Regions from separate parts of the Pseudomonas sp. Marseille-QA0892 genome, predicted to be linked through region 3. Evidence: riboswitches for the same ligand, from Rfam matches in the RefSeq annotation. Region 3 holds a riboswitch; each other region holds the start of a gene.
The links. Region 3 has a riboswitch for cobalamin ahead of cobO (cob(I)yrinic acid a,c-diamide adenosyltransferase). Riboswitches for the same ligand answer to the same signal wherever they lie in the genome.
Positions count from the first base shown of each region.

Region 1: linked by a shared signal. The riboswitch ahead of cobG (precorrin-3B synthase) and the one ahead of cobO (cob(I)yrinic acid a,c-diamide adenosyltransferase) in region 3 are both predicted to bind cobalamin.
Region 2: linked by a shared signal. The riboswitch ahead of ACY8D3_RS10705 (ABC transporter substrate-binding protein) and the one ahead of cobO (cob(I)yrinic acid a,c-diamide adenosyltransferase) in region 3 are both predicted to bind cobalamin.

Region 1 covers NZ_CM143104.1:2,066,380-2,076,329, reverse strand. Annotated here, with positions in the region: gene ACY8D3_RS09630 (amino acid permease) at 1-711, shown strand, start outside; gene ACY8D3_RS09625 (oligosaccharide flippase family protein) at 745-1,983, opposite strand; gene ACY8D3_RS09620 (cobalt-precorrin-6A reductase) at 2,253-2,981, opposite strand; gene cbiE (precorrin-6y C5,15-methyltransferase (decarboxylating) subunit CbiE) at 2,978-4,180, opposite strand; cobalamin riboswitch at 4,331-4,527, shown strand; gene cobG (precorrin-3B synthase) at 4,605-5,948, shown strand; gene ACY8D3_RS09605 (precorrin-8X methylmutase) at 5,941-6,567, shown strand; gene ACY8D3_RS09600 (precorrin-2 C(20)-methyltransferase) at 6,567-7,310, shown strand; gene cobJ (precorrin-3B C(17)-methyltransferase) at 7,351-9,015, shown strand; gene cobF (precorrin-6A synthase (deacetylating)) at 9,040-9,801, opposite strand; gene ACY8D3_RS09585 (cobalamin biosynthesis protein) at 9,935-9,950, shown strand, end outside.
Region 2 covers NZ_CM143104.1:2,316,160-2,326,109, forward strand. Annotated here, with positions in the region: gene ACY8D3_RS10695 (ABC transporter ATP-binding protein) at 1-138, shown strand, start outside; gene ACY8D3_RS10700 (OprD family porin) at 169-1,512, shown strand; cobalamin riboswitch at 1,586-1,778, shown strand; gene ACY8D3_RS10705 (ABC transporter substrate-binding protein) at 1,960-2,967, shown strand; gene ACY8D3_RS10710 (FecCD family ABC transporter permease) at 2,964-3,995, shown strand; gene ACY8D3_RS10715 (ABC transporter ATP-binding protein) at 3,992-4,807, shown strand; gene ACY8D3_RS10720 (pseudoazurin) at 4,800-5,231, shown strand; gene ACY8D3_RS10725 (GNAT family N-acetyltransferase) at 5,422-5,913, opposite strand; gene ACY8D3_RS10730 (DedA family protein) at 6,177-6,797, shown strand; gene ACY8D3_RS10735 (DMT family transporter) at 7,019-7,924, opposite strand; gene ACY8D3_RS10740 (DUF1090 domain-containing protein) at 7,935-8,309, opposite strand; gene ACY8D3_RS10745 (transporter) at 8,421-9,317, opposite strand; gene ACY8D3_RS10750 (alkyl/aryl-sulfatase) at 9,335-9,950, opposite strand, start outside.
Region 3 covers NZ_CM143104.1:718,462-728,411, forward strand. Annotated here, with positions in the region: gene ACY8D3_RS03145 (1-acyl-sn-glycerol-3-phosphate acyltransferase) at 33-1,196, opposite strand; gene ACY8D3_RS03150 (CPXCG motif-containing cysteine-rich protein) at 1,301-1,483, shown strand; gene ACY8D3_RS03155 (putative signal transducing protein) at 1,483-1,743, shown strand; gene ACY8D3_RS03160 (SOS response-associated peptidase) at 1,770-2,384, shown strand; gene ACY8D3_RS03165 (M48 family metallopeptidase) at 2,475-3,290, shown strand; gene ACY8D3_RS03170 (methyltransferase) at 3,417-4,418, opposite strand; gene ACY8D3_RS03175 (2-hydroxyacid dehydrogenase) at 4,450-5,415, opposite strand; cobalamin riboswitch at 5,622-5,822, shown strand; gene cobO (cob(I)yrinic acid a,c-diamide adenosyltransferase) at 5,961-6,569, shown strand; gene ACY8D3_RS03185 (DUF1636 family protein) at 6,566-6,946, shown strand; gene cobW (cobalamin biosynthesis protein CobW) at 6,979-8,043, shown strand; gene cobN (cobaltochelatase subunit CobN) at 8,053-9,950, shown strand, end outside.

The sequences.
Region 1 (9,950 bases), 1.3 Mb from region 3:
TTCTTCGCCTTCCTTGGTTTCGACGCCGTGTCTTCAGCGGCAGAAGAAGTTCGCCAGCCGCAGCGCGACTTGCCCATTGGCCTTATTGGATCGTTGCTGATTTGTGCCGTCCTCTACGCACTCGTTGCGACCGTTGCCACGGGCATCGTTCCTTTCGCCGATTTCAAGGGTATCGAAGACCCTATCGCGCTGGTATTCCAGCGGGCGGGTATCGACTGGTTGGCCGGTTTGGTTAGCTTGGCTGCCGTGACCGGCATGATGACGGTCATTCTGGTCATGGGTTATGGCCTGACACGTGTTGTGTTCGCCATGTCGCGTGACGGTCTAATGCCAGCGTGGATGTCAAAGATCAACGAACGTCAGGTGCCGGTGGGCTCGACCTGGACACTCGGTACGTTGTCTGCGCTGCTGGCTGCAACGGTGCCGTTGAGCGCGTTGGCAGAGCTGATCAACATGGGCACCTTGCTCGCCTTTACCATCATCTCGCTTGCCATTCCGGTCCTGCGTCGTACCCAACCGGGATTGCCGCGGGCATTCAAAGTGCCAATGCCCATGATCCTGGGCCCGGTTTCCATGATTATCTGCATCATCCTGATGCTCAATCTGGCGATCGAAACCTGGGTTGCGTTCGGAATCTGGCTGGTGATCGGTCTGGCCGTGTACTTCGGTTATTCGCGACGTCACGCCAAGCTCGAGAACCTGACCGACTGAGTCGGTACAGTCGGGTTGACCATTGCATCGCCCTCAGGGCGATGCAATGAGCGTAGTACGCGAGCCTTTGAACTCATGCGCTAACAGGAACAGCGTAATGAGCATTTCACAGGCAACCAGCACGATCGCAGGTGCCATCAGGCCGTAATGACCCAGGAACAGGTAGTTCAGTGCAATGCTGAGCAGGCCGCAGGCGATCCGCACCTTCACGAACAGGCTATAGCGATTCTTCGCGACCCAGTACATCTCGAACACGACGTTGACCAGTCGGAAAATGAAGTAGAGCGACATGATGCTCAGCAGGTCGGCCGCCTGGGCATAGCTCTCCGGGTACAGGAGGTGGAAGAAGAATCCGGCGAAGACCTGGTAGCCGATCACCATCGCGAGCGAGAGGCCGAAGCCGAACATCACGAACTTTCCTTGCGTTGCTTCAATGTTGCCGCGAGATATCTTCGGCATATAGAGCGACCAGAAGCCCTGCACGACGATCTGCCCGATGGTGATGAAAGAACAGGCCGCGGCATAGATAGCCAGAGGCTCGGCACCCAGGATTGCCTCCACCAGGATCCGATCGAACCCGAAGTACAGGAAGAACGACAGGAAAGATAGGGTGAAAGGCAGCCAGGCGCCCCAGCGTGCGGCCATGGCCGTCAGCGCGCTTTTGTAGCTTGCGCTCTTAGAGAAGAAGGTCCCAGGGCGGACGCAGTTATTGTAGAACCAACCTGCGTAAAGCAGCAGGGTCAGGACCGAGCCGGCCAGAACGGAGCCCACCAGGTCCCCGGTGCGCCAGAACAGCAGGATCTTGATCAGAAAGGGCGCGGATTTGAACAACGCATCGACGGTAGAAAAGCCCACCAGACGATCCTGGGTCTGGTAGTGAAAGAACAGTGCCCGCTGCAGTACGGCAAGCGCCAGGGCTTCTGGCAGCAACGCTACAAAGAGGTGTGGTGCCATGCCTGGCGCATGCACATGCAGGTAGTAAAGAATGATCGACGCCAGCGTGATGAAGCCCGTCACGGATGGATAGACGAGGTTTTCACCCTTGGAGAGTCCGGCTTCGATCGCGGGGCGGCTAAGCAGAAAGTCGCGTAGACCCAGGTCTGCGAAGCCCACCAGGAACGTCATCATCACCATGCTGAGGGCCAACGCGCCATAGGCTTCCTGAGGTGCCATGTGGGCAACGAGCACAAGCAGCACGAACGCCAGCACGGGTTGCAGTGCCATGGGTACGACGACGAAAACGATTTTGGATAATTCGTTGAGCTTCTTCATAGCTGCATCCGGAAAATCGCAGGGCAGAAAGGCGTGCACAGCTTCACGCACGGGCTACGGACGCCGGGCGACGAGAGGGCAAGCAGTTTGAAAATCGGGTACTTCTACCGACCCAGGAAGGGTCGGTAAGCGAACCGGACGGTTCGTGGTGTGGATGATGTGCTGGTGCCAGCAAACTTCAAATCTCAAATTTTCCATGTGTGAACTGCATCACTAATCTGAAAATTAAAGTCGGTTAAGGGAACCGGGTTCACTGACAGCATTTGCGCTTAAAGAACACGTTGAGGAAGGTTTTCAAGCAGTGCTTCCCGCGTATAGAACGCGCGCGTGGGCGAAATTATAGATGGTCGCCGTACCATGATTACGGGCAGACTCATCTCGCGAGCGACAGCCAGCTTCGCCGCGGTCGCTTCGCCACCGCTGTTCTTGCTGACGACCACATCAAACTGTGCGCTCTCGAACAGGGCCCTTTCGTCCTCGACATGGAAGGGCCCCCTTGTCGCAATGAAGCTCACCCGGTGCGCCTCCGGCTGCGGATCCAGCAACCTGACCGTCCAGTGCTGATGGGGTGGGATGGTGTTCAGGTGTGCCAATGGTTCGCGGCCGATTGTGAAAAGCGGCCTTTCAAAAGGCTCGAGCGCACCGATGATGCCGTCCCAATCATTGACGTCGATCCAGTTGTCGCCATCCACTCGCTCCCAGGCAGGCCGGCGAAGTGACCAGCAGGGTATGCCGACTACATTAGAGGCGAGGACTGCGTTGGCGCTGATCCGGGCTGCATAGGGGTGTGTCGCGTCTATCACAAGATCTATCTCTGCTCCGCGCAGGTACGCAGCGAGCCCGTCCGCGCCGCCAAACCCACCTATGCGAACCTGGCAAGGCAGGCCTTCCGGTATACGCCCAAGGCCGGCCAGGCTGTAGACGTCGTCCGGCCCGAGATGGCGCGCCAGCCAAAGCGCATCTGCAACGCCACCGAGCAAAAGGGTACGGCCCGTCATGGCTTGGCAACGCAGAGCAGCGTAATGGGTAGGGCGCTACGCCAGGTATCGAAACCACCGAGTGGCTTGGCATGCGCGAGCTGCATCCGGATTAACTCGCCACCGTGCGTTTCCCGCCAGCGCACAAGTTCGGCTTCGCTCTGTAGCGTGACCGCATTTGCGACCAGGCGGCCGCCTGGCTTCAGTGCTGTCCAGCAGGCGTCGAGCATGCCAGGTACGGTAACCCCGCCGCCGACGAAGATCGCGTCGGGTGGTTCGAGCCCTTCGAGCGCTTCGGGCGCGCGGCCAGCGATAAGCGAAAGGGACGGCACGCCGAGCGTATCGCGATTCGACAGGATCATGGCCTGGCGGGTGGCATTCGCTTCGATTGCCACGGCTCGGCACGACGGGTGGCTTCGCATCCATTCGATGCCGATCGAACCGCACCCTGCACCGACATCCCACAACAGTTCTTGAGGGCGCGGGGCTAGGCGCGAGAGCGTGAGCGCCCGAATGTCCCGCTTGGTCAGCTGGCCGTCGTTCTCGAATGACTCATCAGGAAGGCCAGCGGTCAGCGGATAGCCCTTCAAAGCTGTTTCACACCGGCATTCGATTGCCACGACATTCAGCGCGGCGTGCACATGGTTGGGCCAATCCCGTGCGATGCCGTCGGTCATGCGTTCGAGTGGCCCCCCAAGGTGCTCAAGCACCCAGAGTCGGCTTGCGCCAAAGCCGGCCTGGCGTAGCAAGTCGGCCAACTGCGCCGGACTCTGACCGTCTTGGGACAGCACCAGTAGCCGCCGTCCTTCGTGCAGATATCGGTTCACGCCGCTGGCAGGGCGGGCTACCACGCTAAGGAGCTCGACATCCTGCAGCGGCCAACCCAGACGGGCTGCTGCCAGAGAGAAGGACGAAGGCGCTGGAAGGACAGTCCACTCATGCGGTTCGACCTGCCGGCCCAGGCTTGCGCCGACGCCGAACAGCATGGGATCGCCGCTTGCCAGCACGCACGTTGGCTCGCCACGTCGTGCCCATACAGGCTCCAGTGTGAAAGGGCTGGGCCACGGCTGGCGTGACGCTTTAAGGCAATGTGGCAAAAGCTCCAGCTGGCGAGGTGCGCCGATAATATGAGCGGCCGTCAAAAGCGCGCGTCGCGCCTGCTTGCCGAGCCCCTCATAGCCGTTCTCTCCGATTCCGATTACTGTCAACCACCTGGCCATGCACGCTCCAAACAATCCGCCCGGCGCCCCGCGAGTTGCGACCGTGGGCAAAGCCGTCATAATACCGCCTTCACCGGTGCCCGCCGTAGTACATGGCCGAGCGCGCGAGGTTGCAAACGCCAGCATAGGGGCCGCTTCGATGACGGCAGCCCCATGATTGGCGATTTCGGCCTGCGTCGAGCCGCTACGAAGGGCCGAAGAGGGAACACGGAAAGGCCATGCCTCAGCCGTGGCTGCCCCCGCAACTGTAAGCAGCGAGTCGCTCCAGCAAGGCCACTGAATATCGGGAAGGCCGGAAGCGATGTAGACCTGCCAGCCAGGAGACCTGCCGGTGACGCTGTACGTGAGCGCCAACATCGGGCGGGGTGTACCGATGCCAGTGACGTCCCCTAGCGGGCGTCTCGGTCCGGCTGCCGCGTCATTCATGCGGATGCTAACTGTGAACCCTTCCAGCTCGACCCATCGACCCGTGCTCCGGCGCCCTTCGGCTTGCCCTGGACTGTCGCGCATCGTGTCTGCGAAGGACGGCGGGATCTGCCGAGTGAAGCTGGCTCTGGGGCGCATTACCGCTGACCAGGCGCATGCCGTCAGCGGAGCCGCGCGCCGATATGCTAGCGGTGTGCTGGAGATCACCAATCGCAGCAATCTTCAAATACGCGGTGTTTGGGCTGACGCAGGCGATGCACTGGCGGCGACGTTGATAGATGCAGGCCTAGGGCCCCGCCATCCCGATGCCGATGATGTACGAAACGTACTCGTAAGTCCTTCGGCGGGTCGCGATCCTTACGCGTCGCTGGATGTCACGGCCCTGGCCGAAGCACTGTTGCTGCTTCTGCAGGAATATCCGGCTTTCCGAGGTCTTCCCGCGAAGTTTGCCATTCAGGTAGACGGCGGCGAAGGCATGGCCGTCCGAGCCCATGAGCACGACATTTGGCTGAGTGCATTGCCTGGCGGGCAGCGTTTACAGATAGGGCTTGCTGGTGCGGTTGGGGAGGGCGCCATAGGTGAAGTCGCATCTTCTGCTGCGGTGGACACGGTGGCGCACATCCTTCGCTGTTTCGTCGCGACGGCGACGGAGGACCAGCCGCGTATGCGTCACCTCATGGCGTCACCGACCGCTCCAGCGTTCCTGGCCGCCGTCCGTGCCGACGCATCGGTGACGCCGTGTGGCGCTAACGACGTTCAGTCCTCGTCCGTTCAGAAGGCACCGGGAATTTACCCGCAACGCGACGGGACGCTGCGGATGGTCACGGCTCAGGCGCCCCTTGGACGGCTTGATGCCGACCAGCTGGATGCGCTAGCAGATGTCGCCGGAATCTACGGCAGTGGCTGGCTGCATCTGACGCCGTGGCAGGGCGTGCTGCTGCCCGATATCGACGAGCAGGACGCCCCGAAGGTCCAGCAGGCACTGGAAGCGCTTGGGTTGGTGACCGCAGCCGATGCGCCGCTCGCACACCTCGTCGCTTGCAGCGGTAGCGTTGGGTGCGCCAAGGCCCATGCCGATACCAAGGCGGATGCGCTGCAACTGGCAAGACGGCTTTCGCAGTATTCCATGCATCCCTCGGTCCACCTCAGCGGCTGCCCGCGGACCTGCGCGTCCGCGTGCAGCCAGCCCTATACGCTGCTCGCCCAGCCCGGCGGCCAATACGACCTTTTCCAGCACGACCCGTCTGTGGACGGCCTCGGTCAGCTACGCGCCAGCGGGCTGGACATTGGGGCCGCGGCGCACTGGTTGTGCATGAATCACCACGAGACTTTCGATGATTGAGTACATCCGCGACGGCCAGGAAATCTACCGTCAGTCATTCGCCACAATCCGCGCTGAAGCGGACCTGAGCGCCATTCCGCCTGATCTCGAGAAGTTGGCCGTTCGCGTCATACATGCATGCGGCATGGTCGATGTGGTACAGGATCTCCGGTTTTCACCCGGTGCCGGCGAGGCGGGGCGTCGTGCGCTCGCTTCGGGAGCGGCAGTCCTGTGCGATGCCCGGATGGTTGCCGAAGGCGTCACCCGCGCCCGGTTGCCCGCAAATAACCGTGTTGTTTGCACGCTCAACGAACCTGATGTACCAGCACTGGCGCTGGAAAAGGGCAATACACGCTCCGCCGTCGCGCTGGATTACTGGCTGCCCCATCTCGACGGCAGTGTCGTGGTGATCGGCAATGCGCCGACCGCACTGTTCTACCTGCTGGAGATGCTCGATGCTGGCGCGCCGAAGCCGGCGCTCATCATCGGCATGCCCGTAGGCTTCATTGGCGCAGCAGAATCCAAGGATCTGCTCGCTACCGACAGCCGCGGCGTTCCCTTCGTAACCGTGCGTGGCCGTCGTGGCGGCAGCGCCATGTCCGCCGCTGCGCTTAATGCGTTGGCCACGGAGCGCGAATGATGGCCAAGGGACGTTTGCTTGGCCTGGGCGTCGGCCCGGGCGACCCTGAGCTGATTACGCTCAAGGCACTGCGCCTGCTTCGCTCGGCCCCGGTTGTCGGTCATTTCGTCGCTCGGGCCAAGGCGAGCAAAGGGCAGGGCGGTAATGCGTTCGGCATCATCGAGGCGCACCTGACGCCTGACCAGATGCGCCTGCCACTGGTGTATCCGGTCACAACCGAAAAGCTGGAACCGCCGCTGACCTACGAAGGCGTCATCAGCGACTTCTACGACACCTGTGCGGTACAGATCGCCGAGTACCTGGATGCTGGCCAGGACGTAGCCGTTATTTGCGAGGGTGATCCGTTCTTCTACGGCTCCTACATGTATCTGCATGACCGTCTAGCGCCGCGCTATGAGGCGGAAGTGGTGCCAGGTGTCTGTTCCATGCTGGGCTCGGTCGCCGTGCTTGGCACTCCGCTGGTCTACCGCAATCAGAGCCTGTCGGTGCTGTCCGGCGTTCTTTCCGAAGATGAGCTTGCCGAGCGTCTGCAGCAGGCGGATGCGGCCGTGGTCATGAAGCTGGGGCGCAACTTCGATAAGGTGCGGCGCGTGTTGCGGAACCTGGGGCTCGCGGATCGGGCGCATTACGTGGAGCGTGCCACGATGGCCGCGCAGCGAATCGTACCGCTCGACGATGTGGACCCAATGTCCTCACCCTATTTTTCGATGATCGTCGTACCCGGAGTGAAATGGTCGGCCTGATGCCGATTCCGGTCTGCGCATCCCAACCGAGCTGATTTCCATGACGACTCCCGCCTCGATATTCGTATTGGGTAATAGCGCGTTGCCAATTGCACGGCAGCTTCAAGCGTGCCTGCCAGAAAGCACCCTTCACGGCCTCGCCGGCCGGGTGACCGACGCCGATGCCTACTACTCGCAGTTTGGCGATGCGATACGTGCTCGGTATCGCGCGGGCTCGCCGATCATCGCCTTGTGCGCAGCGGGGATCGTGATCCGCACGCTCGCGCCTCTGCTGCTCGAGAAGAATGCTGAGCCGCCGGTATTGGCTGTCGCGGAAGACGGCTCCGCCGTCGTGCCGCTGCTCGGCGGGTTGTCTGGCGTAAACGAGCTTGCCCGTGCATTGGCCGACGCGCTCGCGGTTTCGCCCGCGATTACCACCAGCGGCGAGCTGCGATTCGGAACGTGTCTGTTGAATCCGCCTGAGGGTTACACGGTGGATGTCAGCAAGGGCAAACGCCTCGTCAGTGACCTATTGGCCGGTGCGACTGTCGCGATCGAAGGCGATGCGCCATGGTTATGCGACGCGCAGCTGCCGCTGGCGGACTCTGCTGACCGTCGCGTTGTCGTCTCGCCTTACCTGAACGCAAACGAGGGCACCTTAACCATTCACCCACGGGTGGTGCTGGCGAGTATCGAACCGGACGCGAGCATCTCCGCTGAGCAAATACGCGACGCATTGGAGCGTTGCTCGCTGGCGCCGGCGGCTCTCGCGGCTGTACTCGTACGGTCAGCGCCCGCCACACATGCGAGGGCAGAGGCGCTGGGTGATGCGTTCGGTGTACCCGTCCGATTTATCGATCCGTCCGACTCGCTACCCAAAGCAATAGCACAGGACGGCGCACTGAGCCTGCATATGGTGGATTCCCCCCAAGCAGCGACACAGATCGGTCGCATGCGTGGCCGCCTGCAGGTGGTTGGCCTGGGGCCAGGGGCACGTGAATGGATGGCTCCGGCCGTGCGTCGGGCGCTCGACGAAGCGCAGGACGTGCTTGGCTACGAAACCTACGTGAAGATGGCTGGCCCGTTCCGGTCGGATCAGCAACTGCATGCCAGCGATAACCGCGAGGAACTGCAACGGGCGGCACATGCCTTCGACCTGGCCGCGCTAGGGCGTCGGGTGGTCATGGTTTCGTCCGGCGATCCCGGTGTGTTTGCCATGGCTGCTGCAGTACTCGAAGCCCTCGAAGGCTCGACGGATACGCGGTGGCACGGCGTTCAGCTCGAGATCCTGCCCGGGATCACTGCTGCCATGGCAGCGGCATCTCGCGCGGGCGCGCCGCTCGGCCATGATTTTTGCCTTATCTCGCTCTCGGACAATCTCAAGCCGTGGAGCGTGATTGAGGAGCGGCTTCGGCATGCGACCGCTGCTGACCTTGCCATGGCCTTCTACAACCCGATCTCGAAATCCCGGCCGCACCAACTTGGGCGGGCGCTTGAGGTGATTCGTGAGCGCCGTGGTCCTGACACGCAAGTCGTACTTGGGCGCGATATTGGTCGACCGGCCGAGTCGCTGAAGTTAATGAGGCTCGGCGAACTTACCCCAGATCAGGTCGACATGCGGACCATGGTCATCGTGGGGTCTAGCCAGACGCGTCGATTCCAGGGCAATGGGCGAGAGTGGGTGTACAGCCCGCGATGGTACCCCGGGCGTGGCAACGACGAATGATCCGGGAAGGCCCTGGCTGGAGGATCAGCTGATACGCCGTAGTAGGTAGCTGTCCATGATCCAGCCGTGCCGGTCGCGAAGCTCGGCGCGTAGCGTCTTGATCCGAGGCGCAATGTCGGCGATCGGTCCAGCGAGCAACGCTTCGTCCGGGCTGCCCACATACGCGCCCCAGTAGATCTCCAGATCCTGCTCAACGAAGCGCATGTACGTATCCTGCGCGTCGAGCATCACCAGAACGCTGTCGAGCGTATCCGGGAAACCCTGCTCTGCGAGCCGGCGAGCCGGCATGACCTGGAAGCCGGCCCCTATGCTGTTGAAGCAGATTCGATGCCGCGCGGCCAGGGCCTGTAGGCTGGTAATGCCAGGAATGACCTCGTATTCGATCGCGATCTGGCCTTGCTTGGCGATGGCCTCGACGATTCGAATCGTGCTGTCGTAAAGCGCCGGATCGCCCCAGACGAGGAACGCACCGCATTCGCCGTCGTGCATCTGTTCTCCGATCATCCACTCGAACACGTCACGCTTGTCGTTATTCAGGTCTTTGACGCTGCCGTTGTAGTCAGGCACGTGGCGGATACGCTCGGGACAATCGCCCTCGACGAACCGATAGGCATCGCCAGTGATGACCTGCTCGCAAAGACGGCGACGATGGTCGATCAGGGTGCTTTTCGACGGCCCCTTGTCCATGAGAAAGAAGACGTCTGCCCGGTTCATCGCCTTCACCGCCTGGAACGTCAGGTGGTCCGGGTCGCCGGCGCCAATTCCGATGATCAGGATATGTTTCAAGGCGAGCCTCCGGCGGCAAGGTGGGTGCGGCGCAAGGCTACGCAGCCTGTGGCTGAGGGTCAAACGGCTCTTGTGGTTGACGTACGGCAGCGCTCATGGTGTCCTCGCGCCCCTTACGTCACGGCCTATAGAGATGACCCAAGCCAAGC
Region 2 (9,950 bases), 1.6 Mb from region 3:
GAGGTTGCCCGGGAAAACGACACCGCCATCCTGCTCGTCAGCCACGACGAAGCGTTGATCGATGCCGTTGCCGATCGACGTATCCGCCTCGGCACCGAGCTTCAACACGACATCCCTGGCGAACCGATCGCGATTTGACGCCCCGTACGACTATAAATAGAGAACGACATGTCCACCCTTCCCTTTCGCTCCCTTAGCCTCGCCTTACTGGTGAGCCCAGTAGCCCTGGCCGATTCGGCCCAGTCCAACGCCAATGGCTTTGTCGAGGACAGTACCTGGAACGTACTTAACCGCACCGTCTACGACCATCGGGACTACCGCAACGGTGGCCGCAACGGCGGCGCACGAAATGCCTACAAGCCACGCGCGGAACGTAACGGGTACGCCGAGGAATGGGCGTATGGCCTGATGGGCACCCTGCAATCGGGCTTCACTCAGGGCACGATTGGCGTCGGCGTGGATGCCCACGCCTACCTTGGCGTGAAGCTCGACAGTGGCGGCGGCCGCGCTGGCAGGGCGCGTCTACTCGGCGTCGATAACGACGGGCACCCCAAGGATGAATTCAGCCGCGCGGGCGCCGCGATCAAGCTGCGCGCTTCGTCGACTGTCGTGTCATGGGGTGAACAACGGGTAAAGACGCCGGTATTCAGCTCTTCGGATAGCCGGCTGCTTCCGGAAACCGCGACGGGCATCTTCGTCACCAGCAATGAGTTCGACCGGGTGAAACTCGTCGGCGGCCATTTCACAGAAAGTACGGATCGCAATGCCAGCAGCCATGACCAGGGTTTCGTGGTCAATTACTCCAACGGCAGGCAGGGCAATGCCTTCGATCTCGCGGGCGTGGTTTTCACCCCGAGCGAGCGCCTGACGGGCAGCCTCTACACCTCGCGTTATGAAGACACCTGGAAACAACACTACCTGGGCGGGACGTTCGTACAGCCCATCGACGATTACCGGTCAGTTTCGGTCAACTTCAACCTTTACCGCACGACGGATACCGGCAAATCACTCTCGGGTCGCATCGACAACACCACGTGGAGCGTGATGCCGACCTATACCCAAGGCGCACACAGTTTCGGGCTCGGCTACCAGCATGTGGACGGCAACACGCCATTCGACTATGTGACGCGTGGTGCCATCTTCATCAATAACGCGGTGCAACTGTCCGACTTCAATGCCCCAAACGAAAAATCCTGGCAGGCCCGCTACGACCTCAACATGGCGCAATGGGATGTCCCAGGGCTGATATTGAGCGCTGCCTATACCCGCGGCAGTCAAATCGATGGCACCCGCGCCGACCCGAACGGCGGCTACGCTTACCTGGGTTACGGCAAAGGCGGCAAGCATTGGGAACGCGACTTGGAAGCGCGCTATGTCGTGCAGAACGGTGCAGCAAAAGGCACGACCTTCTCGGTCCGATACAACGTCCACCGGGGCAATACGGCTCAGGCCGAGCTCGATGCAGACCAGATCCGTCTGGCCGTGGAGTATCCGCTGTCTGGCGGTTTCTGAGCGAATGACCAGCCGCGGCATATAAATGGCTGACCCGAGCAGGGGATCTCGGGTCGCCATTGGCCGCTCATTGAATTAGCATCCCCATGCCGGTTTCCGCGAGGAAATAATAGGGAATCCGTCAGGCGATAGCCTGGTAAACGGAACTGCCCCCGCAACTGTAGGCACCGAGGCGTTTCCATCTAAGCCACTGGGCAAGTCCCGGGAAGGCAGGATAACGCCGACGACGTGTCAGTCAGGAGACCTGCCGGCTTGCTTGAATAACCACCGGCGGGGTGTCCGGGAGGCCCATTCCAGGATTCAGATGTACCGTGCGGACGCTCGTCCGCGCGCTCCGATCTGTATCGACGACGCATCCGCCGGCAACCATGCCGCTCGGTCATGCGCGTCATGGACCGTGCACTCGTGCCCTGCCCTGCAATGCCTACAGTTCGGAGAGTACGCTTCATGATTTCGGGACGTTCACTGGCGCTCATGGCAGCGTGTTCCCTGTCCAGCGCCGCCATGGCTGCGCAGACCCACTACCCGCTGTCGATCGATAACTGTGGCCACACGCTGACCTTCGAACGTGCGCCTTCCCAAGTCGTCACGATCGGGCAAGCCGGAACCGAAATGCTCTATGAGCTGGGTGTCGGCGAGCAGCTAGCGGGCACCTCCCTGTGGTTCAACCCGGTACTGCCACGATTCGCGGAGCAGAATGCCAAGGTCGAACGCCTGGCCAACAACGACCCGAGCTTTGAGTCGGTCATCGGCAAACGGCCGGGTCTGGTAGCCGTTCAGTTCGAATGGATGGTCGGCCCGCAGGGTGTCGTCGGGACGCGCGAGCAGTTCCACGAATTGCACATACCCACCTACATCCTGCCGTCGGATTGCGAAGGCAAGGACAATCTGGTCGGCGCCGACGGCACCCGTCTGCAGACATTCAGCATCGAAAGCCTTTACAAGAGTGTCGACCAACTGGCCCGGATCTTCGACGTCCAGGACAGGGGCAACGAGCTGATCGACAGCTACCGCAAGCGCGTGGACGATGCGAAGAAGCGCGTTGCCTCGCATGAAGGCGCACCGCTCAGGGCGATGTTCTGGTTCTCCAGCGCCGATATCGACATGGACCCGTATGTCGCAGGACGCCAGGGTGTCGCCGACTCCATGCTCACCACGCTTGGCCTCGAGAACATCATCCACTCGAACGAAGAGTGGCCCACCGTCGGCTGGGAGACCATCGCGAAGGCCAACCCGGACATTCTCGTCATTGCGCGTATGGACCGCCGCCGCTTCCCTGCTGATGACGTCGAGAAGAAGCTCGCCTTCCTGAAATCCGACCCGGTTACACGCAACATGGATGCCGTGAAAAACGATCGCATCGTGATCATGGATGCCGACGCCATGCAGGCCAGCATTCGCTATTTCGACGGATTGGACCAATTGGCTGAGGCCGCCGAATCATTCGCCAAATGAGCCAACCGTTGCCTTCATCCACCTCCGTACGCGTAGTCGCCAGTGTGGTTCTGCTCCTGCTCGCCCTGCTTGCCGGAATCTCCATTGGCGAAACGTCCATCGGGCCGGTGACCGTCCTGCAGACCCTGGCCAACAAGCTATGGCAAGCCGGGTACCCGCTGGACCCGATCGACGAGGGCATCGTCTGGAGCTATCGGCTCCCGCGCGCCATCGTCGCCGGCGCCTGCGGAGCCGGCCTGGCGCTGTGTGGGCTTATCCTGCAGGCGCTGCTTCGTAACGCGCTGGCTGACCCTTACCTGCTTGGCATTTCCGCAGGCGCATCCACGGGCGCCGTCCTGGTAGCCGTCATCGGCGTGGGCGGTGGCATGGTCTCGTTGTCAGCCGGCGCGTTCGGCGGCGCGGTGTTGGCGTTTGGGCTGGTAGCGATCCTGGCACGTGCGTCACGCGGCATCGGCGCCTCAAGCCAGATCATCCTGGCGGGCATCGCAGGTTCTCAGCTCTTCAATGCGCTGACGGCGTTTCTCATCACCAAATCCGCCAGTGCTGAACAGGCTCGCGGGATCATGTTCTGGCTGCTGGGCAACCTGAGCGGCGTGCGCTGGCCTTCGGTCTGGATCGCGATACCCGCCGTGATCATCGGCGCGCTGGTCTGCTTCTGGTACCGCCGGGCGCTGGATGCCTTTACCTTCGGCGCGGATTCTGCCGCCTCGCTCGGCATCTCGGTTCGCCAGACGCGAATCGTCCTGATCGCCTGTGCGGCGCTCGTCACGGCTGTGATGGTTTCGACCGTCGGGTCGATCGGCTTTGTCGGGCTCGTGATTCCCCACGCCGTTCGTTTGCTGGTTGGCCCACGTCACACCCGACTGGTGCCGTGGAGCATCGTCGCGGGCGCGGTATTCCTGATCGCCGCTGACATACTCTCGCGCATCCTGGTCAAGGGACAGGTCCTGCCAATCGGCGTGATCACGGCGCTGATCGGTGCGCCCGTCTTTGCGCTACTGCTCATACGTGGAGGGCACACGCGATGAGTGCGCAACCTGAGACTCACAACATCGTGCTCGAATGCCAGAACGCCGGGTATCGCGTGAAGGACACCTGGCTGGTCCGCGATATCAACCTCACAGTCTTGCGGGGGGAACGCCTCGGCGTGGTCGGGCCGAACGGCTCCGGTAAATCGACGTTGCTCAAGCTGCTCGCGGGTATCGCAACGCCCCATGAAGGCCGCGTAAGCCTTCTGGGTACTGACATGGAAAGCCACAACCGCCGGCAGATCGCCCAGGCCGTCGCGGTCGTGGAGCAGCAAGCCGACACGCTCGATTCGATCAGCGTCCAGGATGCCGTCGAACTGGGCCGGACACCCTGGCTCAGTGCGCTGCAACCCTGGGGCGCAGAGGACGCCGCCATCGTCAGGCAGGCCTTGCAGCGTGTCTCGCTGGCCCATTTGGCAAAGCGGCCATGGCGGACCCTTTCCGGCGGTGAGCGTCAGCGTGTCCATATCGCGCGGGCGCTTACCCAGACACCGCAAATCCTGCTGTTGGACGAGCCCACAAACCATTTAGACATACGACAGCAATTGGCACTGTTGGAGTTGGTGCACACCCTGCCGGTTACCACGGTGATGGCGCTGCATGACCTGAACCAGGCGCTGACGTGCGATCGCGTCGCGGTCATGAGCGAAGGCCGCATGGTCGCGCTTGGTCCTGCGCATGAGGCGCTCAGCCCCGAGCGGCTGCGTGAAACCTTCGGCGTGAAAGCGCGCTGGTTGGTCGACCCGCTGGACGGCACGCGGATGCTACGCCTGGAACATCTATCGGAAGAGGACAATGCGAGACATGCTTAAACCGCTCACCATCTTGATTGCCGTACTGGCAACGCCGCTGGCCCTTGCTCAGACCCATGAGGTGAAAATGCTGAACCGGGGCGACGGCGGCAGCATGGTCTATGAACCGGACTTCCTCGACATCGCAGCCGGTGACTCCGTCAAGTTCATCGCGACCCATAGCAGCCATAACGCGGCCTCGATTCCCGGTATGGTTCCTGAGGGCGCTGCAACATTCAAAGGCAAGATCAACGAGGAAATCGAGGCCACGTTCGACGTACCGGGCGTCTACGGCATCGAGTGTACGCCTCACCGCGCAATGGGCATGGTGATGATGATCCGCGTCGGCGGAAAGGGTATGGCGGCACCCGCCATTCCAGAGGGCCTACCGACGCGCGCGAAGCAGCGGCTTGATGCCATCGTTCAACGCGAGTTCGATCACTGACGCGCACCGAACCTGCTAGGGCGCTTCGCTGTCCAGCATGCTAGTGACGAATCAGGACGTGCTCTCGCATCTTCGCCAGTCGATCAGCACACCACGGGCCTCAGAGGCCCTTTGAAGCGGCGCCCCTCCAGCTACATGACACAATTAGCGGGCCGCACCTGTGTCGCGGGGGCTCAACAACCTGCTTTATTCAAAGCTCCGCATCCATGTGAATCGTCCGCCAGACAGGGTCTTCATCAACCGTCCTCGTCCGAAAGCCCTGTCGCTCCCAGAACTGAACGGCTCCTGCCAGAAAGGGATGGGTATGCAGATAAAGGACGTCTATGCAGGCCTCCTGCGCCTCTGCTCGAAGTGCGCGAAACAACGCACTGCCAAGCCCTCTACGTCTCATCGCTGGCGCCACGAACAGCCGCACGACTTCGACGACTGCCTGACCACTGTAATCGAGCGAAGGAAACCGATGATCATAGGCTCGCCAGGCGATACAGCCGTTCAGTGTGCCAGCGCTGTCCTCCGCGATCAGGAAACAGCCCGAGCCCTCGCAGTAGGTCTGGTCGAAGTGGCGCATATCACCAGGAATGGCGCTCGGATCGATTCGATCGCCGAACATCTGCAGCCGGGCATCCTGTACAAAACGCGTGATCGTTTCGCAGTCGGATGCCTGGCCCTTGCGAATCCTCATCTGTCGCTTCCATTGGACGGGGCTGCGTAACCTAACAGGCCTGTCCACCACGCAACAGCTCCGTTCGCGTCGCGACGTGAGGCGACATGTTGGCGCTCAGCCCCCCCTACCAGGCGCTCCCGCATGACCGTTATCGCAACCGCTATCAATTGTTGCAGGCATGGAATCAAGTCGGTGGTAAACACTCTTAAGGCAGTCGTCCCGCGGCCGCCGCGTTTCTACCCGAAGGGACGACGGTCTTCGATCACCTGAGGGCTATCGCCTTGTTTGAATCCATCATTGGCTGGCTGGAAAGCGGTGGCTATTGGGGCATCCTTGGCCTGATGCTGCTGGAAAATGTATTCCCGCCCATTCCATCCGAAGCCATCATGCCTTTAGCGGGCTTCCTCGCCGCACGGGGCGACCTGAATTTTTTCTTGGTTGTGGTCGCCGGGACCATGGGTTCATACCTGGGAGCTGTGCCGTGGTACTACGCGGGCAGGGTTTTCGGCGAAGAGCGCGTACGCGCCGCCACCAGGCGGTTTGGCCGCTGGCTCACGCTTTCCGAAGACGACGTGGACAAGGCCGCACACTGGTTCCACGCACACGGCAGGGCTGCCGTGTTCTTCGGGCGACTCATTCCTGCCATAAGAACGCTCATTTCGGTCCCGGCCGGCATCGCGCGGATGCCCTTCTGGACATTCACCCTCTTCACACTGCTTGGCTCCGCCCTGTGGACGGGCGTGCTGACACTCGCCGGTTACCTACTGCACGCCGAGTATGATCGCGTTGCAACCTATATGGACCCGGCTTCGAAAATCGTCATTGGGTTGGTGGTCGCGATCTATCTTTACCGCCTCATTCGGCAGACCGTCGAGGAGCGACGCGGGCGCGACGGCAAGTAGCCGACAAGTATCGAACCCAATCCCTCTGGAACTTCGATACCTTTCAGCCAGTAAGCGCTACGCTAGGCAGCGATAACAATCCGCTTCGCGGCTGGCGAAGGCCATCCCGAAAGTCGGCAGAGTGCGTCGACTCAAGAACCCAGGCATCAGCGACTATCCGGCCTCCGAAGCGCGTGGCGATTCATGTACGTGCAAAGCGGTACGATTGGCCACTGCCGCCGCTATGTTCGGCGTCCCAATAGCGGGTGTTCGCGGTTCTCGAGCAGAACGAGCATACCGCTGCCAATGATGATCGCTGTTCCAACCCATGCCCAGAAACTCGGCGCTTCCAAAAAGAACCAATATCCCAACACCCCAGCCCCAACGATCTGGAGGTAGTTGAACGGCGCAAGGAACGGCGCAGGGGCGAGTTCGAACGCCCGCATCACAAGGTAATGCCCTGCCCCACCCACGAGTCCTAGGCTCAGCAACAGGGCCAGGTGCAGAATGCTCTCGGGCATTTGCCAGTAAAACGGCAAGCTGAGGCTGGTGACGATGAAGCCTGCTACGACAAGATAGGTATTCGACGTCTCGGGCGTATCGAGGCCCGCCAGCTTTCGCGACAGTATTTGAGTAAGCGCGGAGGTTACGGCGCTGAACATCACGATCATTGCTGCGGGATGAAACGTCTCCCCACCAGGCTGTATCACCAGCAGCGCACCCGCGAATCCGGCTGTGACCGCCGCGACCTTGAAGGTGCTAACCTGTTCCCCAAGCAGAAACGGCGCGAGGGCGAGGACGATCATCGGCGCGGTGAAGCTGATCGCCGCAATGGTTGCCATTGGCACATATTGCAGCGCGTAGAAAACCGCAAACGACGTCAGGCAGAACAAGAGCGAACGGATGGTCTGCAGCCATGGGCTTTTCGATCTCAATACCGACACCCCGCGACGCGGTGCGAAGATGATCAGCATCACCAGGAGATGGCCAAAATAACGAAACCAGAGGATCTGCAGCACGGGGTAAAAGGCGCCGAGGTACTTCACCTCGGTGTTGAGCAGCGGAATGAACAGCGCCGCGAGCGCCATGTAGCCGACCGCCCTCAGAGAGAGATCAGACGATAACCCATCGGTCGGCGAGCTGCGCACCGTTGCAGTCCTAGCGCGCCAAATCGGCTTCGGCCTCCCGCAGCTCGGCCTTCGCCTCATCCAATTTTGCTTGGCGCTTGGCGACCTTACGTGCATCTCCAGTCGCTTTTTCCTCTTGCAACTCAGCTTCCCGTTCGCTCACCTTGGCTTTGGCTTCGGCGACTGCCTGCCTTTGCTCCTTCGCCAGGCTGGCGTCCGTGCAATTGGCCCTGAGCCTGGACAGCGCCTTGGTCATTCCCTCCGCCTTATGGCTATGCCCTGCCTCCTTTGCCGTCTCGATCTTCTCCGAAAGGACCGACACCTTTTCAGCGCAGCGAGGATTGTCAGCGCCGAGGGCTATCCCTGGGAAGGCCATTGCCATCGCTACATAAACCAGATGCTTCATGAATGACCTCCTGAACGGTATGAGTCTGAAAAACATAGGACAGCAGAATGCGTGGCAGAGATGCCTACGAAGGCTCAAATTGCCTATGGCTGCAAATAAAACAGGAATGACCTAGAAGGCATGATTGATATTGATCGAAAAGGTCGTCCCTACTGGCGTATAGCTTTCTCTTACGACCGTACGGGTAGCCGCGGCGCTCACAGCGGTTGTGGTTGTAAAGCTGTAGCTTCCGCTGATACCCAATCGTAGGGTGTTCTGGCGGTTGTGCTTGTCCGCGCCAGCCACACGCGTCTCACCCCCATACGCATAGAACGCGTCCAGCGACGCCCAGGCCCGATCATTCAGGTCATGACTGAGATGCCCTTCAAGCCCGAGCAACGGCTTTTGTTCCAACCGCCCATTGCGGCCGTCCGAATTGTCCGTGAAGAGTTGCACGTTCGCATTGATCGAAAGCAGACCGCCGTCGCCGAACGGCGCGCCGTAGGACAGTTGGGGTTTGTATGCCCAACGATTCTTGCCGACGTTGAGCAGCGCATCCTGATCGTAAGAACCGGTTGGGGCCGTGATGGATACCGAGGCTGTCAGAAACTGGCCGGGTGTCCAGTTTCGGAATTCGCGTTTCGTCAGTGCGGGTGCGCCGAACACGTTTACGAGAAATACAGCGCTGATGTCGCCGATGCCGTCCGTAGAGGTCCTGAATCGAGTGCCATCCAGCCGCGCATCGACGAAACCATAGGGGATGATGAGCTGAAATCCCGCCACCCTGTCGCCCGCCGCGAACGTGCGCGCGTACCGGAGAATGGGCACATGAGCATTGACCGATACGCCCTCTACCGGCAGCGAGGGCTCAACCGATGCCTCGGTGTTCGAGTAAGTGTAATAGAGAAAAAGGATGTTGGTATCGACCGGGACGTTTTCCCAATCCCTCGCCCCATCGGCGAAAGCCTCAGCCGCCCCTAGCGCGGCGAACCAATACAACAGGATGGCAGATGGTCTGTGAGACCTCATGGTCGGCCTCATCAGGGTCAGGGCGTCACTATATTGAACATGTTCTGGAAGTCGTCCAGATTGCCGAACAGCTTCTCCACCGCGCCTGAATCGCCTTCGATGACGATAGCCTTGTCGGCTATGGCCTTCTGAAACGTTGTACGACCGAGGCTGATCTCGTCCATCGTGGCGCGGGACAGCCTGAGTGTCGCATCCGCGTCACCGGCTGCCGCTCGCTTCTGATGCGTCAGCGCGCCGGCTCGGAGGGTCATCACGTAGGTTTCGTTCAGGTCCTCGAATACCCAGTTCAATCGTGTATCACCCGCTTCGGCCGCTTTCGGACCATTCAGCCGAATGCCCAGGTAATCGAAGAACATGTCCAGGGTCATGGCTTTGATGGTGTCCGGCGAGGCCGTGGTAGAAGTTGGCGAAGGCACACCTTTACGAAGTTCGGACGCCCCCATCAGCATCGCGTTGCGCCATGTTCCGGCCTCGCTTTGGTAGCCCATCTGCTCTAACGCGTTGGCGAGCAATTCCCGCCCCAGTCGGGATTCCGGATTCGCGAATACGACATGCTTCAAGACTTCCGCCACCCAGCGGTAATCGCCTCCGTCGTAGGACTTCTGGGCCATGCTGATGACGCGCTCCTCGCCC
Region 3 (9,950 bases):
CCCCGCTTCGGCGGGGTTTTCTATGTCTGGTTTTAGAGCGGCAGGCCAGCTTGGACCCGGTAGTGATTTCTTACCGGATTGGCGTATTGCAGGATCAGGTAGGGTCGGTGCGCTTCCGGGCAGGCAGAAAGCCGGCGCTCCCACTCTGCACGCGCCCTGGCGACTTCCTCTGCCGAAAACAATGTCTCCGGCGCCGGTACCTGTACCTCTGGATCCTGGCCTTCCCAGGATGCGTAGGCAAAGAAGTTAACCGGGAACAGCCTGTAGTGCGCCAGTATTCGGCGATCCACTTCCTGGGCGAGCAGCTTGGCGTCCGCGAATTCGCCTTCAATACGGTCACAAAACGCGATATGAACGCGCCCTTTGTAGCCGGTGATGCCCAGCGCAATGCTGGTATCGTCCTCGCCAGGCGCCTTCGTATAAGTGCCAGTCGTTGCGCGGATGTACAGCTCGCGCGCCTTGGCCTGATCGCAGGGGTCGTATTCGTAGCTGATGCAGACAGGGACGATCCGCAATGACTGCGCCACTTGCGCGAAAGGCTCGTCCTTGCGGCACATGTGGAACATCTTCAGGATCGCCGAATCGGTGCGGTCGTCGCCATCCTTGGCCCGGCCTTCCGCCTGGGCAATCCAGATCGATGCGCCATCCACCCGAAGCGAATGGTCGATATAGGCGGACAAAAGCTGGTACGCCGCGAGCTTTTCCTTCCGGCTCGGTAGCGAGCGACGAACGATGAAGCTCTTGTTCACGCGCATCAGGTCGCTGACGAAGGGCTTCTGCAGAAGATTGTCACCGATGGCGATCCGGGGCGTTTGCAGGCCGCCGTGGTAGACCGCGAAGTTTACGAACGCAGGGTCCATCACGATATCGCGGTGATTCGCCAGGAACAGATAGGGGCTCTGCGGATTCAAACGATCGACGCCGCTGAAGGTTACGCCGTCAGTCGCGTTGTCGATGGTCCGATCGATATACGGTTCGAGTTTGATCTGCATTGCGTCGACTGTCCGGATCGAGCCGAACTTCTGCCGAAGACGCATCTTCACCAACGGCTTCAGTACACAGCCAAAACGGTCCACATGCCGGGGGAAGCGGAAGCGCGTGATGACGCTGATAAAAGCCGGATCGTCGAGCAGCCGGTTGATGACGCCGGCAACTTCATTGTCGCCGTAGGGTCGGATGGCTTCGAATTCGCCCATCGTATTCTCTGTAATGAATTGGGTTGCTGTCGCCTAGCGTCCGCGTGCACCGCGGTCAGCGCGTAACCGGCGATTATATTCGAACTGATCACTGAGGTCCGCCCATGCTGGAAACGCAGGAATATGAGTGTCCCTACTGTGGCGAGCCCGTCGAGGCGGTGCTCGATTTGTCGGCAGGCGATCAGCAATACATCGAGGACTGTTCTGTCTGCTGTCGACCCATCGTGCTCGACATGCATACGGATGGGCAGGAGTGGACGCTCAATGTACGGCGCGAGGACGACTGATGCGACGTGTTTATGAGCCTCGTGATCTGCTCGAAGCGGAAATGCTGATCGGCATGCTCGACGGGGAGGGTATAGAGGTTCACTTATCGGGTCGACATCTGATTGGCGCGGTCGGTGAGCTTCCGATCGCCGGGTTGCTGGGTCTGCATGTGGCCGACGAGGATGCTGAGCGGGCGCGCCAGCTCATCGACACGTACAATGCGGCCGAACCTCAGCAGGGTGAAGAGCCGGACAGCTACCCTGGCGAATTGATCTGCTGAGCCATTCGATAGACCGGATTTTTCATATGTGTGGTCGCTACGCCCTGTTTCGTTGGGATGCCGCTTTCGCGGCGTTGCCAGGATTTCCCACCGGGCTCGACCCGCACTGGAATCTGGCGCCGGGTGCCCAGGTCGTTCTGCTTCGGGCGAACGGCGAAGGTCGCGAGCTTCTCATGGCGCGGTGGGGGCTGACTCCGCCCTGGATCACCGACTTCTCCCGGACGCCTGCGCACGCCAGGGCGGAAACGGTCGAAGACCAGCCGATGTTTCGAGAGGCCTTTCGTCTGCGCCGCGGCCTGATGCCAGCCAATGGGTTCTACGAGTGGCGCGGCGTGCGCAAGCGCCCGTTCTGGATCTCATCAGACCAGCGAATGCTCTACATGGCTGCGCTCTGGGAGTGCTACCCCGCGCACGGTCAGGACTATCACAGTGTTGCCGTGATCACCCGACCCGCAGCGTCGCTGCGCCGTCCTATCCTGCTTGACCCCACCGGTGCGCGGGACTGGATGGATCCAGCAACTACGGTCGAGCGGCTGCGTGAGCTATTGGCAGCGCCAGGGTTGCCATTGCGTGAGCGTGCCCTGGCGACGTTCGTCAACGATCCGCGTTTGGATGCGCCTGAGTGCCTGACCCCGGCATGAAGTGCGTAGCGCTACCCACACTCATCCACTGCTACTTGTAAACGGTATCGGCGTTGTTAGCATACGGCGCATCGACCACGGAGAGGCGTCATGATCAAAACACGTTCCCTTTCAGCACTCGCTGCAGCACTGGTACTGGCCGGCTGTCAGGCCGTCAATACCACCAGCGGCGGGGCTGTGGGGGTGGACCGTAAGCAGTACATGTTCAGCATGCTGTCCACCGAACAAGTCAACCAGATGTATGCGCAGTCCTACCAGCAAACGCTGTCCGAGGCGTCGAAGCAGAACGCGCTCGACAAGAGCAGCGCAACGGCCAAGCGTATCCAGGCCGTCGGCAAACGTTTGATTCCGCAGGCTACCGCCTTTCGACCTGATGCGGCGCAGTGGGACTGGGAAGTCTCGGTCATCAAGAGCGACGATCTCAATGCCAACTGCGGCCCAGGCGGCAAGATCATCTTCTTCACGGGTCTGGTTGATAAGCTGAAACTGACCGACGATGAAATTGCAGCCGTAATGGGGCACGAGATCGCGCATGCCCTCCGTGAGCACGGCCGCGAGGCCATGTCCAAGGCCTATGGGGTACAAATGGCGACGCAACTGGGGGCGGCGTTTGGCTTGGGCGACGGCAGCCTCCAGCTGGCCAATACCGGCGTCGAATACCTGATGACCCTGCCCAACAGCCGCGCGAACGAGAACGAGGCTGACCTGATCGGTCTGGAGCTGTCGGCCCGTGCGGGTTACAACCCGAACGCTGCGTTGACGCTGTGGGACAAGATGTCGAAAGCCAACGAGGGCTCGGCGCCCCCTGAGTTCATGAGTACGCACCCTTCGTCTGGGGCGCGTATCCAGTCCCTGCAGGCAGCGATACCGAAAGTCATGCCGCTGTACGAGCAGGCTCGCAAGTAAGGCTGACCCGCACGCCGCGGCAAGCGGGCCCTTCAAAAGGCCATGGATCCAGCCATGGCCTTTTTGCATTCAGGTTCGGCTGCTCGGCGAGCAACGAAGATCCGTGGGCGACGGATGAAGACGGACTTAGCCGCTTACCGCCTTGTAGATGCGAAATCCGTCCCGCTCCGCCAGCGTACTGCAGGGCCCAAGGTGCTGTTCGATCAGCGGGGGATAGGCCAGGAAGCTATTGGCCACGATGCGAAGCTCGCCATGTGCATTCAAGTGAGCGCGTGCCTGGCGTAGCAAGTCTTCACTTGCACGGTAACTGGTGTGCACTCCCTGATGAAAAGGCGGGTTGCTCACGATTGCGGCAAGGTCGCGCGGTGCCGCCGCGATGCCGTCCCCCGCAATCACCTCGGCTTCCAGGCCATTGGCCGCCAGCGTCAGCCGGCTGGCCTGCAGGGCGAAGGCGTCTACGTCGAGCAGGCTGACCTGGCTATCCTCATAGCGTCGCTTAAGCCAGCTACCGACGATACCGGCACCGCACCCGAAGTCGAGAAAATGGCCCTGTGGCAGGGCATCCAGATGTTCGAGCAACAGCTGGGTGCCGCGATCCAGCCGGCCGTGCGCGAATACGCCAGGCAGGCTGATAACGGTCAGGGCACCATCCTGCGTCGGCACCTCGAACCGTTGCGCCAGCGCATCCAGCGCTGGCGGCTGGGGCGGGGTATCGACCCGGACCTGCCAGAGCTGACAGTGCCGGGCATTATCGACCTTCGACGGCGTTCCGAATGCCGCGAGCTGTTTCGACACGCGTTCGATGCCGCCCCGCTTTTCGCCAACCACGTATAGGCGCTTGCCTTCGAGCCGGCTGGCGAGGGCCGCCATCAGGTATTCACCGAGTTCGCGTGATTTGGGCAAAAACAGCACCGCACCGTCGCTGTCCCCAAGAGGCAGTTCGGTCCCGAAAACGCAGCGGCCATCGAAGCGTTCTGTTAGATACCGGTGATCACCAGCGTGCCAGGACCAGCCCTGTGCCAGCGGGAGTCGAGCGAGCAGGTCGTCGGCGGGAAGGCCGGCAAGCAGAAGGGGGCCGTTGGCGAACAGTTCGACCTGTCGCAGCAGCACTTCGCTTCGAGCGTCCATCGATACTCCTGAAAGATAAAAGCGGCGAAGCTTAACCGACCGTTCGTAGCGGGGCACCTGCCTTGAAGGCATTCGTGTTTTCCGCAAGTTGAGCCACGATACGCTGGCGTGCCTCGCGACTTCCCCAGGCGCTATGTGGCGTGATGATCAGGTTTGGTATGTCGGGCGCCAGGAGCGGATTTCCGTTGCGCGGCGGTTCTTCGGTAAGCACATCGACGCCCGCGCCACCGAGGTGCCCATTGCGAAGTGCGTCGACGAGCGCATCTTCGTTCACAAGCCCGCCGCGGCCGGCATTGATGAGGAAGGCGCCTGGCTTCATCGCGGCGAGCTGCTGCGCTCCGATGAGATTCCGGGTCTGTTCGGTCAGCGGGCAGTGGAGCGACAGGGCATCTACTTGAGGCAGCAGCTCTTCCAGCGCAATACGGCCCTCAGTCGCCGGGCGTCCGGGCAACTGTCCGATCAGGATGCGCATGCCGAAGGCTTCTGCCAGGCGAGCCACGGCGCTGCCGAGTTCGCCATGCCCCAAGATTCCCAGGGTCTTGCCAGACAGTTCGAGGATGGGAAAGTCCAGGAAGCAGAACTGCTCGGCCTTCTGCCAGCGGCCGCCGCGCACGGCATCGTGGTAGTCCGTCAGGCGCGTCGCCAGAGCAAGCAGTAGCATCAGCGTGTGCTGAGCAACGGACGGTGTGCCGTAGCCCTGGCAGTTGCAGACGGTAATGCCCAACGACATGGCCTTTTGGACGTCCACGTTGTTGGTGCCCGTGGCGGCGACCAGGACCAGTTTCAATGAGGGTGCCGAAGCCAGCGCGTCAGCATCGAGCCTTACCTTGTTGGTGATGACGATTTCCGCATCTCGAATACGCTCGGCAACCTGCTCGGGCGTGGTTTTTTCGTGAAGCGTGAGCGAATCGCACACCTCTCTCAGTGGAGACATATCGAGATCACCCAGATCAAGGGAAGGGTGGTCGAGAAAGACGGCGCGGTACTGTTCGCTCATGAGGCGGGTCCTGTGTTGTTATCGGGTCTTGGGCGTATCGCGAGCGGAGGTAGCAGACGCCCCTACGCTGCGGTGATTTCCCATCCTATACGAGAAGGGCCGCCAACTGAGCCCTCCGAGCCGCGCGGCGGGTGCAATTGCCCGCCCAACCTGAGTCCGGTAACCTGCCGGCTCGACCAGGTGCCTCCATGGCTCGACGCTCGTTTTCCATGCTTCATGGGCCGGGCTGCCAGACGAGGTGAAACGGGAAGTCCGGTACGGCCAAGGCCTATCCCGGCGCAGCCCCCGCTGCTGTAATGCCCCGCGCCCTGCCAGGTGCCGCAGGCTCGCTGACGCCACTGGAAACGGGAAGGCGCGAGCAATGCGAGTGGGTGAGCCAGAAGACCGGCCTGATCGATCAGTATGGTGTACCTCGGGGTGTGGGTACCGGGCTTGATCTGGCTGATTTCAGCCAAGACGTCCTGTCGTGTTGGCGCGTTGCGCCGACACTCCCCGAGCGTGCCCGAACGTTTTGCCCTCAAGGGGCCTTGCAACCGGAGCCGCAGATGATCGACGAAGAAAAGAAGCAGAACCACGCCGAGCGTATGAAGCGCAAGAAGGCGGTCGTCGACGCGGGCATGGAAAAGGCCCAGATCGAGCGTGGCATCTTCGTGCTCATCACCGGTAACGGCAAAGGCAAGAGCACTTCGGCCTTCGGGACGCTCTATCGGGCGCTCGGGCACGGCCACAAGGCAGGCGTCGTTCAGTTCATCAAGGGCGTACAACGCTCAGGTGAGGTGGTCTACCTGCACCAGCAGGCACCGCATGTACATTTCCATCAGATGGCAACCGGCTTTACCTGGGATACCCAGGACTGGGACAAGGACAAGGCCGCAGCGGATGAAGCCTGGACCCACGCAGCGCGGATGCTGAGCGACGAGACGCTCGATCTCGTCGTGCTCGATGAGCTGACCTACATGCTCAAGTACAACTACCTCGACCTCGCCATGGTCCTGGAGGCGCTGCGCAATCGGCCTTACCGGCAGACGGTGATCGTCACGGGCCGCGCCGCCAAGCCCGAGCTGGTCGAGCTGGCCGATACCGTCAGTGAGATACGCGACGTCAAGCACGCCTATCGAGCGGGTGTAAAAGGGCAGGCCGGAGTCGACTTTTGAACGCTGAACACGACACCGTCGCGCACCGCGCGACCCTGATTGTCTGTGAAACGTGCGGTCAGGATGGCGCTGATGAGCCCCGCAAGGGCGAGCGGTTCGCAAGCACGCTCGAAGCGCTCGGCGCTGACGCGAACCTCACGATCCAGCGTACCCGTTGCCTGATGGCGTGCCAGCGGCACTGTACTGCTGCATTGCGCGCGCCCGGGAAGATTACCTACGTGCTGGGAGGATTCTCCCCAGATCAGGCAGCCGCCGAAGCGCTGCTCGACTACGCCGGTAAATACGCCGGTTCCGAGACGGGGCAGGTCCCGTTTCGCACATGGCCTGCCGGCATCAAAGGCAAATTCATCGCGCGCATCCCCGCGCTAGATGCCTGATTTCTCCAGTCTCTTATTCTCAGGATCCATCAATGAACAGCACGAGCAAGATACCGGTCACCATTGTCACCGGCTTCCTTGGGAGCGGCAAAACCACGTTGTTGCGCCACATCCTCGATAACGCCAACGGGCGTCGTATCGCCGTTATCGTCAATGAATTCGGCGAGCTCGGAATCGATGGTGACATCCTGCGCGGCTGCGGTATTGGGTGTGATGAGGAGGGCACCGAGCAGGCTGGTCAGCTCTATGAACTGTCCAATGGCTGCATGTGCTGCACCGTGCAGGAAGAGTTCTACCCGGTTATGCAGGAGCTCATCCAGCGGCGTGCCGACATCGATCACATCCTGATCGAGACCAGCGGCCTCGCACTGCCGAAGCCGCTCGTGCAGGCATTCCACTGGCCCGAAATCAAGAACGCCTGCACGGTTGACGCGGTGGTGACGCTCGTGGATACACCCGCGGCGGCTGCCGGCCAGTTCGCGGCTAACCCGCAAGCCGTGGATGCGCAGCGTCGGGCCGACCCGAACCTGGATCACGAGTCGCCTCTGCATGAGCTGTTCGAAGACCAGCTAGTCGCTGCCGACCTGGTGGTGCTAAGCAAGACCGACCTCGTCGAGCCCGCGGCGGTAGAGCAAGTGACGGCCCTTGTGCGGGCAGAGGTACCGCCTCAGGTCAAGATCATTGCCAGCGATGCGGGGCGTTTGGACCTGGACCTGATCCTCGGTTTGTCGCGTGCCTCGGAAGACACCATCCACTTGCGTAAGGGCCATCACGACCACGGCGACGATGAGCCACACGATCATGATCATGACCTGTTCGATTCGGTCGTCGTCAATCTGGGGACCGTCGACCGCGACCGCTTGATGGGCATCCTCGAAACGCTCGTGCGCGAACACACCATCTATCGAATCAAAGGCTTCGTCGCGTTGCCGGGCAAACCGATGCGGCTCGTTGTTCACGGTGTCGGGCAGCGCTTCGACAGCTACTTCGACCGCCGCTGGAATGCAGACGAAACGCCAAATACCTACCTCGTCCTGATCGGCCGGGACCTCGACGGCGCCACCTTGCAAGAGGCGCTTGCCGCCGCAACCGCCTGAGGACTCGCCATGCACATGCTGTCAGCCATGCCGGGCGGGTACGTCGACGAGAGCGGCGCGACCATCACGCGCCTCGACCAGACGCCGGGTGACATCGTTATCCTGAGCGCGGCTGACACGACGCTGGCCCTGCTGGCATCGGCGCACCCTCGAGCGACCGATTCTGAAGCCGCGTATCCCGAGGTTCGACTCGCCAATCTCGTTTACCTGCGTCAGAACGCTTCGGTCGATCTTTATATCGATGAAGTGCTCCAGCATGCCAAGGTGATCGTGATCGACCATCTTGGCGGCGAAAGCTACTGGCCATACGGTACCGAACAGGTGGTTGCGCTTTGCCGGCGCAAGGGTATCGTCCTGGCCATGTTCTCTGGCGATATGGCCGAAGATCCGAACCTCACCTCGCTGAGCACGGCTGACGCCGAGGTCTGCCATACGTTGTGGCGCTATCTCCGAGAGGGCGGTGCGAGTAACGCGGCATCGCTCTACGCCTACCTGGGCGCCCTGTATTTCGACATGCCGTGCGTGGCCGCGCCGCCTGCGGCCCTGCCGCCGATCTCGATTCATCATCCATTGCATCAGCCAGCCTCGGTATCGGACTGGCACGATCGCTGGCATCCCGGCGCGCCCTGTGTGGCTGTGTTGTTCTATCGCTCCCATCTGCAGGCTGGCAATACGCGCGTTTTTGACGAGCTGTGCGAGCAGCTTCTGTCACAAGGCTTGAACCCTCTCCCGATCGCGCTGCTTTCGCTCAAGGACAAGGTGTGCCTGACGACGCTCAGGCACCTGTGTGCAGAGCACTGCGTCGCGGTCATTCTCAACAGTACCGCTTTCGCGCATTCGGCGATCGACGATCCAGGCGACCATGCCCTGGTGGGCGATATCCCGGTACTTCAGGTGATGCTGTCCAGCGGTAACCAGGAAGGCTGGATGGCCGACCCACATGGCTTGCAACCGCGCGACATGGCCATGCAGGTCGCGCTACCGGAAGTTGACGGGCGCATCATCAGCCGGGCGTTCAGCTTCAAGGGGCTGGGCCGCCGTAGCGGGCTGACGCAGTGCGATGTGGTCGAGTATCACGGCCACACGGAGCGGATGGCGTTCGTCGCCGAGCTGACCCGCCGCTGGGCCCGGTTACGGGAGCTGCCCAATGCCGAGAAGCGCCTTGCCCTGATCCTGGCCAACTATCCGACCCGTGAAGGCAGGCTCGGGAATGGTGTGGGCCTTGATACGCCGGCTTCGGTCATCAACATCCTTCGTCGCCTGCAGACTGAAGGCTATCGAGTGGATGATGTCCCGGAAGACGGCGAGCAGCTCATGGCCGCACTCCGCCAGGGAATCACCAATGACCCGGATCAATGGGCCATTCGCCCCGCCCGACAGAGCCTGTCGATGGGAGACTATCGCGCGTTCTTTGCGACGTTGCCGGCTGAGAGTCAGCAGGCCGTAATCGATCGCTGGGGGATGCCGGAGCAGGATCCCATGCTGCGGCAGGGCCGCTTCATGCTCGCGGGGCTGCGGATGGGCTCAGTGTTCGTTGGCATCCAGCCCGCGCGCGGCTACAACCTCGATGAAATGGCCAATTATCATGATCCGGATCTGGTGCCGCCGCATCATTACCTGGCCTTTTACGCCTGGTTGCGCACGGTCTGGGCGTGCGATGCCATCGTTCATGTGGGAAAGCACGGCAACCTCGAGTGGCTGCCAGGCAAGAGTGTCGCCCTGAGCCAGACCTGCTGGCCGGACCTGATCTTCGGCCCCATGCCGCACCTATACCCCTTCATCGTCAACGATCCGGGGGAGGGAACCCAGGCCAAACGCCGCACGCAGGCGGTTATCATCGATCACCTCATGCCGCCGCTGACGCGCGCCGAAAGTTACGGGCCGACTCGCGATCTCGAGCGATTGAT